2 regions of the Aminobacter aminovorans genome follow, and region 2 is predicted to be linked to the other one. Evidence: riboswitches for the same ligand, from Rfam matches in the RefSeq annotation. Region 2 holds a riboswitch; the other holds the start of a gene.
What was found. A riboswitch is a leader RNA that binds a small molecule or an ion and turns the genes downstream of it on or off. The one in region 2 is predicted to bind cobalamin.

Region 1 (3,338 bases), 220 kb from region 2:
GCGTGTCACCGACTGTAACGACGCGCCGACCAGCGCCAGCGAGGCGCCGACGACGGCACCGAGGATGACGCGGGGCGCGCGCACGTCCCAGACGATGTTCTCGCGGCCGCTCGACCACGCCACCTCGACGCTTCCCGCCATCACCTTGTTGGCGATGACGCCCCACACCGTCTCCAGCGGGATCGCCACCGGGCCGATGCCGACGGCGATGACCATGCTTGCGACGAGCACCACTGCGAGCCCCGGAATCAGGGCCGGCATGGCGTGGATGAGGACGTGCCGCGGCCCGGCGACGAGGTGGCGGTGCGACATGTGTCAGTCGGCCCGCATCGCGGCGGCCAGCCGCTTGATCGCCGCGATGTTGCGCGGTCCCGGCGTCGCCTCGTTGTATTCGAGCACGAAGAAGCGGTTGTTCTTGACCGCCTCGATATCCTTGAAGGCCGGGTTGGTGCGCATGAACTCGATCTTCTGCTCGGCTGTCACCTCGCCGTAGTTGACGATCACCACCATGTCGGGGTTGCGCTCGATGACCGGTTCCCAGCCGATCTCGACCCAGCTCGACTCGACGTCGTCGGTGATGTTCTTGCCGCCTGCAGCCTCGATGATCGCAGTCGGCATGGCGTAGCGGCCGGCGGTGAAGGGCTTCTGCTCGCCGGAATCGTAGAGGAACACGTTGACCGGCTTGTCGAGCTTGGGCAGCGACGCCTGGAAGTCGGCGAGTTCCTTCTCGTAGCCCGTTACCAGTGCTGCCGCCTTCTCCCGCACGCCGAAGATGGCGCCGAGATTGAGCAGGTCGGCATAGACGTCCTGAAGCGACGACTTGTCCTTCTTCATGATGTGGATGCAACTCTCGGTCAGTTCGTAGACCGCGATGTTGAAGGGCGCGAGCGTGTCGGGCGTGACGTCGCCGCCGACCTTCATGCCGTAGTTCCAGCCGGCGAAGAACAGGTCGGTGTCGACGCCGAGCAGCACTTCCTTGGTGACATATTTCGGCGCGAGTTCGGGCAATTCGCCGACGCCCTTGCGCAGGTTCTCGTCCAAGGTCTTCCAGCCCGAGATGCCGGAATAGCCGACCATATGGTCGGCAAGGCCGAGCACCAGCATCATCTCGGTCAGGTTGACGTCATGCGAGACGGCACGCTTGGGGGCTGCCTCGAAGGTCACGTCACGATTGCAGCTCTTGACGGTTACGGGGAAGCCGCTGGCCAATGACGAGGCGCAGGTGGCGAGCAGAGCGGCGGCGATGATGGGCAGGCGCATGAAGGCTCCTTTTGATGTTCAGCGTTCGAGGTGGAAGGAAAAGCGCGGGCGCCCGGTGACCGGATGGTCGTCGAGGGTGGCACCGACGGAAAAGCTGTCACGGATGCGCTCTGGCGTCAGTATGTCGGCCGGCGCACCACAGGCCACCGCGCGGCCGGCGTCCATCACCAGCACGCGGTCGGCATGAGCGGAGGCGAGCGCCAGGTCATGCAGGGAGACGACGACCGTGCAGCCGAGATTGCCGAGCAGTTCCAGCACCTCGAGCTGGTGGCGGATGTCGAGATGGTTGGTCGGCTCGTCGAGGACAAGAAGGTCTGGCTTCTGTACAAGCGCCCGCGCAATCATTACGCGCTGCTTTTCGCCGCCGGACAGCGATCCGAAATCGCGCGCCGCCAGCGCGGTGAGACCGAGTAGGGCGAGGGCTGCCTCGACCTTGATGTAGTCGTCGTCGCTGGTGCCGAAGCTCGTGACATGCGGGGTCAGGCCAAGCTCGATGATCTCGGCGACCGTCAGGCCGAAGTCGGAAGCGCTCTCCTGAAGCACTGTTGCGATACGGCGGGCGCAGTCGCGCGGCTTCATCTTCCAGATGTCGGTGCCGTCGAGGCGGACAGTGCCCGTCGTCGGCTTGTGATAGCGGTAGAGGCAGCGCAACAGGCTCGACTTGCCAGCGCCGTTGGGGCCGACGATGGCAAGCAATTCGCCAGGAGCAACTGCAAGGCTGACCGGTTCGAGAATAGGCTGCGAGACGCGTGGTCCCCAGCTGACGCCGTCTAGTTCGAGCAGTGCCGGGGTGGTGCCTACGAGGTGGCTAGCGGCGTGGACGCGATCGAGCATGCCCTGTCTCCGCGATCGGGCGGAGGTGGCAGAACGATCCGGTGAGCGCGCCGGTACTGAAAAAGGCAGTCGCAACCATCATCATCTCCGCGGCACACCCCGGCCGGTTGAGTTAATCGGATGATGGCAGGTCTCCTGGCTTGCGGGTGATCGCGCCTCGGAGCCTTCCCGGCCTTTCGGCCAGTGGCATGTTTCCGAATTGCTATCCGCTCACAGTTGCGGGGGCAGCCACGGTTTCGCGTCAGGGACGTCTCACCGTGTTCCCATTTAACCTGCTGCCCGAACCGGATAGCAGGAACCATCGCTGTCGTGGCTACAGCAGCGACGGGTTGCTGACAATCGCTAAAGCGTCATGCCGGGCGCTAAAGCGTCATGCGGGGGCTAAAGCGTCATGCCGGCTGCTGAATTGCGTCACGCCGGTCGAGCGCGAAGGAAATGAGCGCGACGCCGAAGGCAGACAGTGCGATGGCCGCGCCGACGAAGGGCAGGTCGGCATAGCTCACGCCCATCGAAATCGCCGCACCACCGGCCCAGGCGCCGGCGGCGTTGCCGGCGTTGAAGGCGCCCTGGTTGAGGGTGGCCGCGAGGTTCGGTGCCTCCGAAGCGGTTTCGACGACGCGCATCTGCATCGGTGGCACGATGACGAAGGTGATAACGCCCCACATGAAGACGAGCAGGATCGCGGCGGGCGCCGAAGAGCTGAGTTCGGCGAAGGCGACGTGGATCGCCGCCATCACCACCAGCGCGCCGATGGCTGTGGGCATCAGCTTCCAGTCGGCCAGCTTGCCGCCGATGATGTTGCCGATCGTCATGCCACCGCCGAACAGCAACAACACCCAGGTGACCGATTCAACAGAGAGGCCGCTGACGTCGGTCAGGATCGGCTTGATGTAGGTGAAGACCGCAAACAGGCTGCCCGAGGCGAGCGCCGAGATGATCATGGCGAGCCACACCTGGAGCTTGCCCAGCACCTTGACCTCGCCGGCGACGCCACCCTTGCCGGGAGGGGCGACGCCCGCAGGGACCAGCCAGGCGATGGCCGCCACCGAGAGCAGGCCGATGACGACGACGGCAAAGAAGGTTGCGCGCCAGCCATAGGCTTCGCCGAGTGCCGTGCCGCCGGGGACGCCGAGAATGTTGGCGAGCGTCAGGCCGGCAAACATCAGGGCAATCGCGCTGGCGCGCTTGTTGGCAGGAACGAGGCTCGCCGCCACCACCGAGCCGATGCCGAAGAAGGCGCCGTG
Region 2 (3,338 bases):
CGGCCGCCGGGCCGGCCGGCAGCATCAATGCCAGCGAAAGGCCAGCGATTGCAGCGGCGCTTGCCAGGCGTTTGGCGGTCTTGCGAAGGGGCATTCTTTCCTCCTTGGAGAGATCAGAAACACGATTCATCGCCGATGCCGGTTATCAATCAGTTTACCATAGACCCCTTGGGGAACGAAAAGCGGTTTGAGGGATTGTCCACCTAGCTGTTCGGACAATCAAGATCGCGTGATCAATGGTCTTGCCCGCTGTCACCGAATATGTGAACGCATTCAGTATTCTTCAATTCGGGCGTGGCAAAGCTGGCGTCCGATACATCCCTCTATCGGACGCCCACGCAATGAAAAGAGTTCGCAAGGCAGTTTTTCCGGTCGCCGGCCTCGGCACGCGTTTTTTGCCTGCCACCAAGTCTATCCCCAAGGAAATGCTGACTGTCGTCGATCGCCCTGTCATCCAGTACGTGGTCGACGAGGCGCGCGAAGCGGGCATCGAACATTTCATCTTTGTCACGGGGCGTAACAAGGCGGTCATCGAAGACCATTTCGACGTCCAGTTCGAGCTCTATGACACGCTCGCCCAGCGCGGCAAGACCGAGCAGCTCGAACGCCTGCAGCGGCTGCAGCCGGGACCGGGACAGACCTCGTTCACGCGCCAGCAGGTGCCGCTCGGTCTCGGCCACGCTGTCTGGTGCGCACGCGAACTTGTCGGCGACGAACCCTTCGCGCTGCTGCTGCCCGACATGATCATGCAGTCGGAAAAGAGCTGCATGCGCGAGATGGTCGAGCTTTATGCCGAGACCGGCAACAACATCATCGCCGTCCAGGAATGCGACCCGGCCGAAGCGCACAAATACGGCATCGTCGGCAAGGGCAAGTCCGTCCACACCGGCTTCGAGATCGAAGGCATGGTGGAGAAGCCCAAGCAGGGCACCGCACCGTCGAACCTGTTCATCAATGGCCGCTACATACTGCAGCCGGAGATCTTCAACATCCTGGCAAACCAGGAGCGTGGTGCCGGCGACGAAATCCAGCTCACCGACGCCATGCTCAAGCTCGAGAAGATGCAATCCTTCTACGGCTACCACTATCGCGGTCGTACCTTCGACTGCGGCTCGCCGGAAGGTTTCGTCGAGGCCAATGTCGCCTTTGCCCTGTCGCGCTCCGATCTCAGCAAGAGCATGGCCGGCGTCATCGAAGGCCTTCTCGGCGAGATGAAGCAGGGCAAGTAGCTGCATGTCGCGCCTGTGTCAGGATTGGACGCACAGTGCGATGGCTTTCGGTGGCCACTGTCGCTAGAAACATCCTGCCGGGTGCCCGCAGCGATGCGGGAGAATCGGGAACACGGTGCAAGACCGTGGCGTGCCCAACGCTGTAAGAGGGACCGTAGCGGCAAAAAGCCACTGTTCTTGTCGAACGGGAAGGCGCCGATGACGGGTTGAACTCGAGCCAGAAGACCGGCCCGGCAGACATCGACCTCCGCATGGTCAGGCGGAGGAAGCCGATATGCTCGCCAGGGGACATGCGATGCTTGCTGACCAGTTGAATGCCATTTCAGGCCGTTTCGACCTTGCTGCCCAGGATGCCGTCTACCGCGCTATCTTCACGCGCCGCGACGTGCGCAGCCATTTTCTGCCCGATCCGATCGACGACGATGTGTTGGCGCGTCTCCTGCTTGCGGCCCATCATGCGCCATCGGTCGGCTTCATGCAGCCATGGGATTTCATCGTCATCCGCGATTGCGAACGGCGTGAGCGCGTCCGCGATCTGTTCGTCGCCGCACGTGAGCAGGAACTGCCTGAGGTCGCCGAGGAGCGGCGCGAGCTCTATCGCAAGCTCAAGCTCGAAGGCATCTGCGAAAGTCCGCTCAATCTGGTCGTCACCTGCGACCGCAGCCGTTCGGAAAGCTCCCCGCTCGGGCGATGGCACAATCCTGAGATGGATCTCTTCAGTACCGTCTGCGCGGTGCAGAATTTCTGGCTCGCCGCACGCTCCGAAGGCGTCGGCGTCGGCTGGGTCAGTATCCTCGAGCGCCAGGCGCTGAAGCGGTTGCTCGGCATTCCCGATCACGTCGTGCCGGTGGCCTATCTCTGCGTCGGCCATGTCAGTGAATTTGCCGACAAGCCCGACCTCGAGCGGCATGGCTGGGGCCGCCGTCTGCCGCTTGCCGATCTGATCATGAGCGAGGTGTATTCGGGGCAAGGAGAGGAGGCTCTGAAGGCCGCCGCAACCCGCATCAGCGGCCTGCCTGCATCGGGTTAGCGTTGGATTTTCAGCCCGACGAAGACGCTGTTGGTCTTGGCGTCGCGGGACGGCAAGGTGCTGTCGAAGGTCTCGTGGCGCAGTTTGCCGGTAAGGCCGGCATAGCGGTTGAGCCACCAGGTCAGGCCCGCCTCGGCGCTCAGCCTGAGTTCGTGGTCGTTTGAGCTGGCATAGTCGCGGTAGCCGACGCCGCCGGCGAGGAAGCCGGTCAGGTTGGAGCGGATCTGCCGCTCGACGCTGAGGCGGCCGTTGTAGAGCACCGAGCCGCTATCGCCAGCGGTGGTCGATCCTTCGACCAGGGTTTCGCCGGTCAGGCCAACGATGGTGCCGCGCATCGGCGACCATTTGAGGTCGGCGGCAATGGTTGCGGCGGAAACCGTCTTCAGCCGGTCGTCGTCGAAGTCCTCCGAGATCCAGCCGGCAGATATTTCGCCGCCGAACTTCTCGCCCATGTCGATTTCGACGCCGGCGCGGGCACCAGTGCGCTTGGACGAGCGCTCGAAGCCGGCGGTGTCGAAGCGCAGGTCATAGACCCGGCGCCCGAATTCGATCTCGCCGAATGGCGTGAAGGCAGGCGAGACCTCGTAACCGAGCCGGACCTTACCGGTGTAGAGGCTGGAGTCACGGTCCTTTTGCGACAGCGTGGTGCCGTCAGTGAGCTCGGCGTCGCTGTAGCTTTCGTCGACAACTTCGCCGGTGACGCCGAAGCGGAGCTTGCCGACGTCCTTTTCGATACCCAGCGCCCCGTTGAGTGTATGCAGGGTCGGCCGTTCGGCGGTGCCGGAGATGACCACCGGCGACGATGTCGATTCCGGGCGCATGCTGTAACCGAGCCGCGCCAAGGCGCGCATGTCATTGGCGAGGTCAAGCTGCAGGCGCCCATCGATGCCGCCGCTGAGATCCTTGACCTCCTGGCCGGAGATGGATTTGCGGTAGTTGCCATAGGTGTCGATGGTGGCGGAATGGCTCTCCCAGTCGGACGCGGCATTCAGCCTGAGCGTCGTCTCGGAGAGAACAGCCGACTTTCCGCCGAAGCTGGAATCGGCGTTCGAGGTCGCGGTGACGCCCTGTTCGAGGCT

Region 1: another riboswitch for cobalamin. It lies ahead of DY201_RS10125 (ABC transporter ATP-binding protein); the one in region 2 lies ahead of bluB (5,6-dimethylbenzimidazole synthase).

The regions. Positions count from the first base shown of each region.
Region 1 covers NZ_UFSM01000001.1:2,068,359-2,071,696, forward strand. Annotated here, with positions in the region: gene DY201_RS10115 (FecCD family ABC transporter permease) at 1-261, opposite strand, end outside; gene DY201_RS10120 (ABC transporter substrate-binding protein) at 316-1,260, opposite strand; gene DY201_RS10125 (ABC transporter ATP-binding protein) at 1,279-2,094, opposite strand; cobalamin riboswitch at 2,203-2,412, opposite strand; gene DY201_RS10130 (MFS transporter) at 2,484-3,338, opposite strand, start outside.
Region 2 covers NZ_UFSM01000001.1:1,849,020-1,852,357, forward strand. Annotated here, with positions in the region: gene DY201_RS09040 (lytic murein transglycosylase) at 1-94, opposite strand, end outside; gene galU (UTP--glucose-1-phosphate uridylyltransferase GalU) at 342-1,229, shown strand; cobalamin riboswitch at 1,292-1,477, shown strand; gene bluB (5,6-dimethylbenzimidazole synthase) at 1,525-2,259, shown strand; gene DY201_RS09055 (outer membrane beta-barrel protein) at 2,256-3,338, opposite strand, start outside.